DNA from 4 places in the Janibacter alittae genome. Region 3 is predicted to be linked to each of the others. Evidence: riboswitches for the same ligand, from Rfam matches in the RefSeq annotation. Region 3 holds a riboswitch; each other region holds the start of a gene.
What was found. Region 3 has a riboswitch for S-adenosylmethionine ahead of V1351_RS00125 (OsmC family protein). Riboswitches for the same ligand answer to the same signal wherever they lie in the genome.
Positions count from the first base shown of each region.

Region 1: another riboswitch for S-adenosylmethionine. It lies ahead of V1351_RS10340 (aminotransferase class V-fold PLP-dependent enzyme); the one in region 3 lies ahead of V1351_RS00125 (OsmC family protein).
Region 2: another riboswitch for S-adenosylmethionine. It lies ahead of metX (homoserine O-acetyltransferase MetX); the one in region 3 lies ahead of V1351_RS00125 (OsmC family protein).
Region 4: another riboswitch for S-adenosylmethionine. It lies ahead of V1351_RS05690 (bifunctional o-acetylhomoserine/o-acetylserine sulfhydrylase); the one in region 3 lies ahead of V1351_RS00125 (OsmC family protein).

Region 1 covers NZ_CP144913.1:2,154,027-2,156,219, reverse strand. Annotated here, with positions in the region: gene V1351_RS10340 (aminotransferase class V-fold PLP-dependent enzyme) at 44-1,267, opposite strand; SAM riboswitch class IV at 1,308-1,423, opposite strand; gene V1351_RS10335 (A24 family peptidase) at 1,498-2,142, opposite strand.
Region 2 covers NZ_CP144913.1:1,188,523-1,190,715, reverse strand. Annotated here, with positions in the region: gene metX (homoserine O-acetyltransferase MetX) at 13-1,155, opposite strand; SAM riboswitch class IV at 1,171-1,280, opposite strand; gene V1351_RS05735 (DUF4192 domain-containing protein) at 1,340-2,193, opposite strand, start outside.
Region 3 covers NZ_CP144913.1:24,031-26,223, forward strand. Annotated here, with positions in the region: gene V1351_RS00120 (SDR family NAD(P)-dependent oxidoreductase) at 1-449, shown strand, start outside; SAM riboswitch class I at 589-680, shown strand; gene V1351_RS00125 (OsmC family protein) at 923-1,411, shown strand; gene V1351_RS00130 (sodium:solute symporter family protein) at 1,408-2,193, shown strand, end outside.
Region 4 covers NZ_CP144913.1:1,174,639-1,176,831, reverse strand. Annotated here, with positions in the region: gene V1351_RS05690 (bifunctional o-acetylhomoserine/o-acetylserine sulfhydrylase) at 1-821, opposite strand, end outside; SAM riboswitch class IV at 839-952, opposite strand; gene V1351_RS05685 (hypothetical protein) at 1,028-1,456, opposite strand; gene V1351_RS05680 (hypothetical protein) at 1,443-1,811, opposite strand; gene V1351_RS05675 (carboxyl transferase domain-containing protein) at 1,853-2,193, shown strand, end outside.

The DNA.
Region 1 (2,193 bases), 1.2 Mb from region 3:
CGGCTGAGGAGCGCGGGCACGGCCCCCTTCGTCTGTCCTGCCGTCAGAGAGAGCGAAGGGCGGCAAGCACCCGGTCCACGTGCTCGCTCGTCGTTCCCAGCCCCGCGCTGATCCGTACCGCGGTGGTCTGCGGGCGATCGGCAAGGAGCTCGTCGACGAGCAGGTGTGCGCAGAACCTCCCCTCGCGCACGCCGATCCCGTGCTCGTCGCCGAGGACGCGGGCGACCTCGGCGCTGTCGTGCCCGTCCACGGTGATCGTCGCGACCGGTGCACCCGCCCGACCGCCGAAGAGGGTGTGCACGTGTACCCCGTCGATGGTCGCGAGGCCGCCGAGCAGCTGCATGCGCAGGGCGTGCTCGTGGGCGACGATCGCCTCCTCGTGCTCGCTGATGACGTCGCAGGCCGTGGCCAGGGCGACCGCGCCGAGGACGTTCGGGCTGCCCGCCTCGTGGCGGGCCGGGCCGGCGGCCCACTCGACGGCACCGGTGCCCGCCCCGACCCGGGCCGTGGCGCCTCCTCCGGCCAGGTAGGGCTCGGCCGCGTCCAGCCAGTCGCTGCGGCCCACCAGGGCGCCGGCGCCGAACGGCGCATAGATCTTGTGGCCGGAGAAGGCGATCCAATCGATGTCCAGAGCGGCGATGTCGACCCGGCGGTGCGGGGCGACCTGCGCGGCGTCGAGCGCGAAGCGGGCCCCGTGTGCGCGTGCCAGGTCGGCGAGCCGCTCGACGGGCCAGTGCTCACCGGTGACGTTCGATGCCCCGGTGGCGACGACGAGCCGGTGCTCACCGGGGTGGGTGCGCAGTGCCTCGTCGAGCAGGGTGATCGCCTCGGCGTGACTGTGCGGGATGGGCAGACGCACGGCGTCGGCCCACGGCAGGAGCGCGGCGTGGTGCTCGGAGGCGAAGACGAAGACCGTCGTACCGGCCGGCAGCGCGCGGGCGAGCAGGTTGAAGGAGTCGGTCGTGTTGCGGGTGAAGACGACCTGGTCGTCCTCGCGGGCGCCGACGAAGGCCGCCACCGATTCACGGGCCGCCTCGTATCGGCAACTGGTCACCCTGGAGGCGAAGCCTGCGCCACGGTGGACGGAGGAGTAGGTGACGGCGGCGGCCGCGACCGCCTCGGTGACGGCGACCAGTGCGGGGGTCGTCGCGCCGTGGTCGAGGTGGGCGTACTCGACGGTCGAGCCGTCGTGGTCGCGGTAGCTCAGGCCCGCCGAGACCAGCCGGGGCAGGGTCGTGGTGGTGGGACGCAGGTCGGACAGGGTCATGGCGAACTCCATCGGGTCGTGGACCCAGGCGTCGACCGTGAGTCCGCGCTTGCCGGGCGACACCGCGCCGCCGGCCAGGTCGTCACCCGGAGCACCCCACCGCGGAAGGAGGGTTGCCGACCAGCTAGCCGGGGCTTGTCGCTGGTACTCGTGACCTTTGGGACGAGACAGTAGCGGATGTCGGGTACGTCGGGTCCACTCGGATGGTGCCCGTCTCGGGTCGTGGGACGTCAGGAGAGCAGGACGGCGAGCAGCGCACCGCTGACGAGGTAGGGGCCGAAGGCCAGGTGGGTGCCCCGACTCGCCCGACGGGTCAGCAGGAGCGCCAGGGCGACCGCCCCGCCGAGGGCGAAGCCGAGCCACAGCCCGGCCAGGACGTGGGCCCACGAGAGCCAGCCGAGGGCGGCCGCGAGCGAGACGACGAGCTTGGCGTCGCCCATGCCGATCGAGCGTCCGAAGAGCACGAGGGCCAGCAGGAGGACGCCGCCCCCCACGAGGACCGCGGCCAGGCCGGCACGGCGAAGGGAGTCCCAGTCGCCGGTCGTGGCGCTCGCCCCGGTGAGCAGGACGAACTCGATCGGTACGAGCGGCAGGGTGATCGCGTTGGGCAGCCGGTGGACATCCGCGTCGATGGCCGCGAGCGCGATCCCGGCGGGCACGAGCGCAAGGTAGGGCAGCAGCACCGGCCACGGGCGGTCGGCGAGGGCGTGATCGACGAGCACCCCGGCGAAGGGAGCGAGCGGCACCACCCACCAGTGGCCGGGGAGCGGGGCGGTCTCGTCGGAACGGCGATAGGCGCCCCCGCGCAGGCCGAGGAGGACGCCGATGCCGAGCGCGCCCATCACCAGGACGACGAGGATCGTGCGGGGGTCCACCGGGGGAGGCTACCGCCTGTTGCGCGTGTGACGCGTGTGTCAGGCGGGTCT
Region 2 (2,193 bases), 1.2 Mb from region 3:
GGTTGCGTGGGGTCAGCGCCTGCCTGGCGCGACCACGACGGACCGCAGCAGGTCGGCAACCTGGTCCACCTCCGTGAGGAACCCGTCATGGCCCACCACGGAGGTGATCGTCACCAGCTCGGCGCCCGGCTTGGCCTCGGCGAGTTCCTCGGACAGGCGCGGCGGGTAGAGCCGGTCGGAGTCGACCGGGGCCACGATCAGACGGCCGGCGAAGGGGGCGAGGGCCTCGCGCAGATCCTCGCGTCCGCGGGCGAGGTCGTGGGAGTTCATCGCCTCGGACAGCACGGCGTAGGAGTTGGCGTCGAAGCGACCGGCGAGCTTGCCGCCGTGGTGGTCGAGGTAGCTCTCGACGGCGTAGCGCGGTCGACCGTTGTCCCCGGCGGGCTCGTCCCGCACGTCGCGGTCGAAGCGCTGGTGCAGCTCGGGCTCGCTGCGGTAGGTGATGTGCGCGATGCGCCGGGCGATGCCCAGGCCGACCTCGGGCCCCTGCGGCTGGTCGTAGTAGTCGCCGCCCGCGAACCACGGGTCGTTGCGGATCGCGAGGATCTGCGCCTGGCTCCAGCCGATCTGCTCGGCCGTCGCGTAGCCGCTCGTCGCCAGTGCCACCGCGGTGGCGACGCGGTCGGGATAGCTCGCGACCCACTCGAGGGTGCGCATGCCGCCCATGGACCCACCGATGACGGTGTGCCACGTCCGGATACCCAGCTCGTCGGCCAGTCTCGCCTCGGCGCTGACCTGGTCGCGGATGCTCACCCGGGGGAATCGGCTCCCCCACGCCCGACCGTCGGCGGCCGGGGCGCCGGGGCCGGTGCTGCCCTGGCACCCACCGAGGACATTGATCGCGACCACGAAGAGCTCGTCGGTGTCCAGTGGCGCACCGGAGCCGATGAGGTCGGGCCACCAGCCGGCCGTCGGGTGGCCGGGACCGGCCGGCCCGACGACGTGGCTGTCTCCGGTGAGGGCGTGCTCGACGAGGATCGCGTTGTCGCGGGCCTCGTTGAGTCGACCCCACGTCTCGTAGGCGAGGACCACATCGGGCAACCGGTCGCCGGACTCGAGGTCGAGGTCACCGATGGTGACGAACTTCCGGCGGCCGGGGTGGTCTCCGTCTCGCCAGGAACCCGAGGACGTCGGGGGCCTGGTGGTCACGCTCATGTCGAGGACTCCCGGGGCTCGCCTTGCCACACCCCCACGGTGCAGCCTGGTCATCACCCGGGGCACCCCGTCGCGAGGAGGGTTGCCGGCCAGCAAGCCGGGGCTTGACGCTGGCACTCATGACCTGTCCCCAACCATAGCCATTGAGGCGACGAGGATCGAGTGGGGTCCGCACACCGGACCCTCAGGCGGCCTCCCCCGCGACCGGGCCGCCGGGTCGGTCCCAGGGCCGCACCCCTGCGGAGAGCAGACGCAGCATCAGTTCGGCGAGGCGGTGGTCCGGGTCGATCTCGAGCGCCCGCTGCAGGCAGATGCCGGCGATCGTCCCGTCCCCCACCCACCAGGCGAGGTGGGCGACCAGGGTCAGGACCGGCGGCGTCGCCCCCGACGGCAGCAGTCGGGTCAGCTCGATCAGACGTGAGCGCACGGCGAGCACCTCCTCGTGCCACTGCTGGGGCGAGGCGTCCGGCCCGTCGTCGTCGGTGAGCCACGGGCACCACCGCGCGGCGAGCATCGCGGCGTCGGTCTCCGGACCCACGCTCTCGGCCATCGGCATCGCTCCCGGGCACAGGATGCCCATGAGGGCGTCCCGCCAGATCACGTCGTGGAGCGAGGCCGCCAGCCACGCCAGCGCCTCGTCACCGAACAGCTCGACGGCCATGGCGTCCGGACGCGGGTCGAGAAGCAGGGTCCACCACGCGAGGACGTCCTCGCCCCGGTCCAGCCAGTGCACCGGGGGACGGGTCGGCCCACCACCGAAAATCTGCGTGCTGCCGGTGTACCCGAGCGAGGCAAGGCGCAGGCTGACGGAGCGGGCCCGCTCCTCGTCCCGCTCGGGCAGCACTCCCGCGACGATCGCCTCGCGGCTGGGCAGGGGCGCGACACCGGCGTGGACGAAGGCCGCGATCGCCGGCACGTCCTCCGGCCGCGGGAGGGGCTGCCCGCCCTCGGGGCAGCAGCTCTGCCGGCAGTCGGGCGAGTACCACCGGCCGTCACGCACCACGACCCGCTCGTGGACGTGGAGTCCTTCTGCCACAG
Region 3 (2,193 bases):
GCAGTGCGATCGTCGGCTGTCGGCTGGCCATTCCACACCTGGCGCGGGCTGGTGGAGGATCGATCATCAACACGGCGTCGGTCGGAGGGTTGAACGGCGACTTCGTCCAGATCGCCTACGGGACCGCCAAGGCCGCAGTGATCCGGCTGACGCAGTATGTCGCCACCCAGTACGGCCACCAGAACATTCGTTGCAACGCGATTGCTCCCGGCGCAGTGATGACGCCGGCCTTGGCCAACAACCTGCCAGCCGAGATGATCGAGGGGATCCGCACCCACAACGCTCTACCGTTCATCGGTGACCCGGTAGATGTGGCGCACACGATGCTCTTCCTCGCCTCGTCCGAGTCGCGGTACATCACCGGTCAGGTGCTTGTTGTCGATGGTGGCATGACCAGCCACCACCCGATCGCCGAGATTCGCCGTCCGACGGACGCGAAGGGGACCTGACCGCGAAGAGGCCGTCGGGCGACGCCTGCGGGCTCTGCGCGGTGCTGTTCGGTTGCCGTGGTCTGAGGTCGCTCCCGGGGGTGGGTCCACGTTCAGTCAGGTGGTCGGACACGCGGCCACGGAGATGCTACGTTGGTCCCGCCTATCCAGAGCAGCCGAGAGACCTGGCTCGACGACGCTGCAGCAACCCCCCACATCGGGTGCGGGTGCTACCGCCGGGACCGATGGAGGATCGATGTTCTGTGCACCGTCATGGCGTGCCGTTGCGGACCACGCCAGCCTGCTCGTCGCCCGCCGGCACATCGACCTGTGCCGGGTGACGGCCGACCGCTGTCGAATGCGCACTGAGCGCGGCTGACCCTTCGCCGCGCCCTCCTCCCCCGAGCGTCCACCGCGCTCACCCCCCTTCCTTGTCGGTGCCAAGGGATCCCTCTGGCGCCACGACGTCCTTGGAGTTCACCGTGCCCACACCCATGTCCTCGTCCCCCTCCACCACGCAGTCCACGCCGGCCCAGCTGAAGCGGGTTCGCGCCCGCAGCATCTGGGAGGGGGCGATGCGCGCCCGTCACCAGGTACGCAAGTTCGCTGCCTTCGAGACCGCCGAGCCCGTCCCGGTCGGTGGCGACGACAGCTCCCCGAGCCCCATGGAGTACGTGGTGGCGGCCCTCGGGGGGTGTCTGGCCGTGGTGGCCGAAACCGTCGCCGCCGAGCAGGAACTCGGGCTCACCGCACTGGAGATCGATACCCAGGCGACCATGGACACCCGCGGCTTCCTCGGGACCGCGGATGTCAGCCCCCACTTCCGGGAGGTGGTGGTGCGGGCCCGCTTCGGCCTGTCCGACCCCTCCGCACTCCCCGCACTGCAACGTGAGGTCGAACGCCGCTGCCCCGCGTTCAACCTGGTCAAGGACGCCGGTGTGCCGGTCACCCTCGACTGGTCGGTGACGGGGGGCCCGCGATGACCACCGTCGGTGCGTGGACGATCGGCTTGGCCCTCACCTACACCCTCTTCCTCGTCGGTGCCGGACGCGTCGCCAAGCGCCGCGAGTCGGCCGGTCGGGACTTCTTCGCCGGAGGTCGGCGGTTCCGGCCGATCACGGTCGCCTTCTGCATCACCGGCCTGTTCTCGGGCTCGTCGTTCATCGCCATCCTGGAGCTGAGCTACCACACCGGTGTGTCCGCCCTCTGGTACGGCGTCGCGGAGTCGGTACAGATCCTGCTCATCGCGGGGCTGCTCGTCGTGCCCCTGCGCGAGCGGATGGTCGTGACCATCTCGGGCCTCATCGGCGAACGCTTCGGTCGGCTCGCGCTGGGCGTGGGGGGAGCCATCACCGCGTTCACCTTTCCGATGTGGTCGGTCGCCACCGCGATCGCCTTCGCCTCGGCGCTGCACGCCTTCACCGGTCTGTCGATCCAGGTGGCGATCGTGGGCACGGCGCTGCTTCTCCTGTTCTACCTGTGGTCCGGCGGCATGTGGTCCATCGCGTTCACCCAGACGGCCAACTGCGTGGTCTTCACCCTGATGCTCGCCCTGGGCGCCACCGCGTTCCTGATCGATCCCGGAGTGGGCGGGCTGAGGGAGCTGGCAGCATCGCGCCCGGAGATGCTCGACTGGTCAGGGGTCGGACTGCCGCTGGTGGTCGCGTGGTTCGGAACCTTCGTGGTCAACGTCATCCTCGCCCAGGCGGCGCTGCAGATGGCCCTGTCCTGCCGCACGCCCGAGGCGGGTCGCCGCGGTCTGGTG
Region 4 (2,193 bases), 1.2 Mb from region 3:
GCCTTGAGGATGAAGGCGAGGTTGGCCCCCAGGGCGCCGCCCACGCCGAGGTCCGGGCCGTAGCGCAGGCCGTGGTAGCTCTCGTCCGGCTGGTTGAAGCCCGGGAACTTCTCCGGGTCGGCGGCGAAGTCGAACGACCCGCCGTCGACGATGACGCCGGCGATCGAGGTGCCGTGACCGCCGAGGAACTTCGTCGCGGAGTGCACGACGATGTCCGCGCCGTGCTCGATCGGACGCAGGTTGTACGGGGTGGCGATGGTGTTGTCGACGACCAGCGGCACGCCCGCCTCGTGCGCGACCCCCGCGATCCCGGCGACGTCCAGCACGACGTCCTTCGGGTTGCCGATGGTCTCGCCGAAGAAGGCCTTCGTGTTCGGCTTGACGGCGGCCTTCCACTGCTCGAGGTCGCCCGGGTCCTCCACGAGGGTCACCTCGATGCCGAACTTCGGCAGCGTGTGCTGGAAGAGGTTGATCGTCCCGCCGTAGAGCGCAGCGCTGGCGACGATGTGGTCACCGGCCTCGGCGACGTTCATCAGCGCCATCGAGGTCGCGGACATGCCGGACGAGACGAGCAGGGCACCGACACCCCCCTCGAGCGCGGCGATCTTGTTCTCGACCGCCTCCTGCGTCGGGTTGGTGATCCGGGTGTAGATCGGGCCGAGCTCGGAGAGCGCGAAGCGGTTCTTCGCGGTCTCGGTGTCGGGGAAGACGAAGGACGTCGTCTGGTGGATCGGCAGTGCCCGCGAGCCGGTCGTCGGGTCGGGAGCCTGGCCGGCGTGGATCTGCTTGGTCTCGAAGCTCCACGTGGACGGGTCGGACATGTCTGTGCTCCTGGTGTGGTGCGCGCTTGAGCGTGGCGGTCGCCACGTCCCTGGTCGTCTCCCGGGGCACCCCACCGCGGAGGAGGGTTGCCGGCCAGCAAGCCGGGGCTTGGACACTGGCACTCAAGACCTGCCACGGAGCATAGACAACGGCTCCGCGCGGGTGGGTGGGTGTCTCACCTCCCGGGCGAAGGGGGTGGCCCCCGTCACTCCCCCGCGCCGCGGCGGGCGCGCTGGACCCGACGGACCCGGCGGATCCACCACAGCCCCACGAAGGGGAGGACGAGCGGCGCGTAGCCGTAACCGGAGCCGTAGTGGGACCAGACGGTCTTGTCCGGGAAGAGCTCGGGCGCCAGGTAGGACAGGGTGCCCACGGTGAGCACCCCGATCGCCTCGACGAGGATCGCGCCGGTGGCGATGCGGGCGCCGGTGGCACCCCCCTTCGCCAGGGCGATGGTCGCGACGATGTAGATCACGGCCGCGAGCGAGGAGAGCACGTAGGCCAGGGGTGCCCGGTCGAAGTACTCGGTCACCTGCAGGATCGAGCGGCCGGTCGCGGCGAGCGCGAGCACGGCGTACACGGCGACGACGACGCGGCCCGGTCCGGTGCCGGTGCGCACCTCAGACGGGGCCATGGAGGTTCCAGATCTGCAGGATGCGGTAGGCCATGACGCCGACGGTGAAGGCACCGGCGATGACCACGCCCATGGCCCAGCGGGTCTTCTCCTTCAGCGCGATGAAGACGACGACCGGCGGGATGAGCGGCAGGGTCAGGGCGTAGGCGAGCATCGTCGCGCCCTGCCCGGTCCCGGTGACCCGGGCCTGTGCGAACGCGCTGACGACCGCCAGGACGAGCAGGGAGAGCTCGACGATCGCGGTGACGAGCAGCATCCCGTCGTCGACGAGGCGGTCGACGATCATGTAGACCAGAGCCATCACCGCGAGCACGCCGACGGCCACGATCACGGCAGTGGTCAAGGGCACAAGCACGGCGCAAGAGTACCCAGCGCGGCGACTGGCAGGATCACGGCATGAGTTCCGCTCGCCTGACTGCCCACGAAATGATCGACACGGTCGTCGACGCAGGCACCTTCGTCTCCTGGGACGAGCCCCTCGATCTCGCCGGCCTGGACGAGACCTACCTCGCCTCGCTCGAGCGTGCCGCCGAGCGGGCCGGCACGGACGAGTCGGTGATCACCGGGTCCGCCCGGATCCACGGGCACGACGTCGCCCTGATCGTCGGTGAGTTCCGCTTCCTCGGGGGCTCCATCGGCCGCGCCGCCGCCGGGCGGATCGTCGCCGCGGTCCGGCGGGCCACGACCGAGCGTCTGCCGCTGGTCGCCGCGACCGCGAGTGGTGGCACGCGCATGCA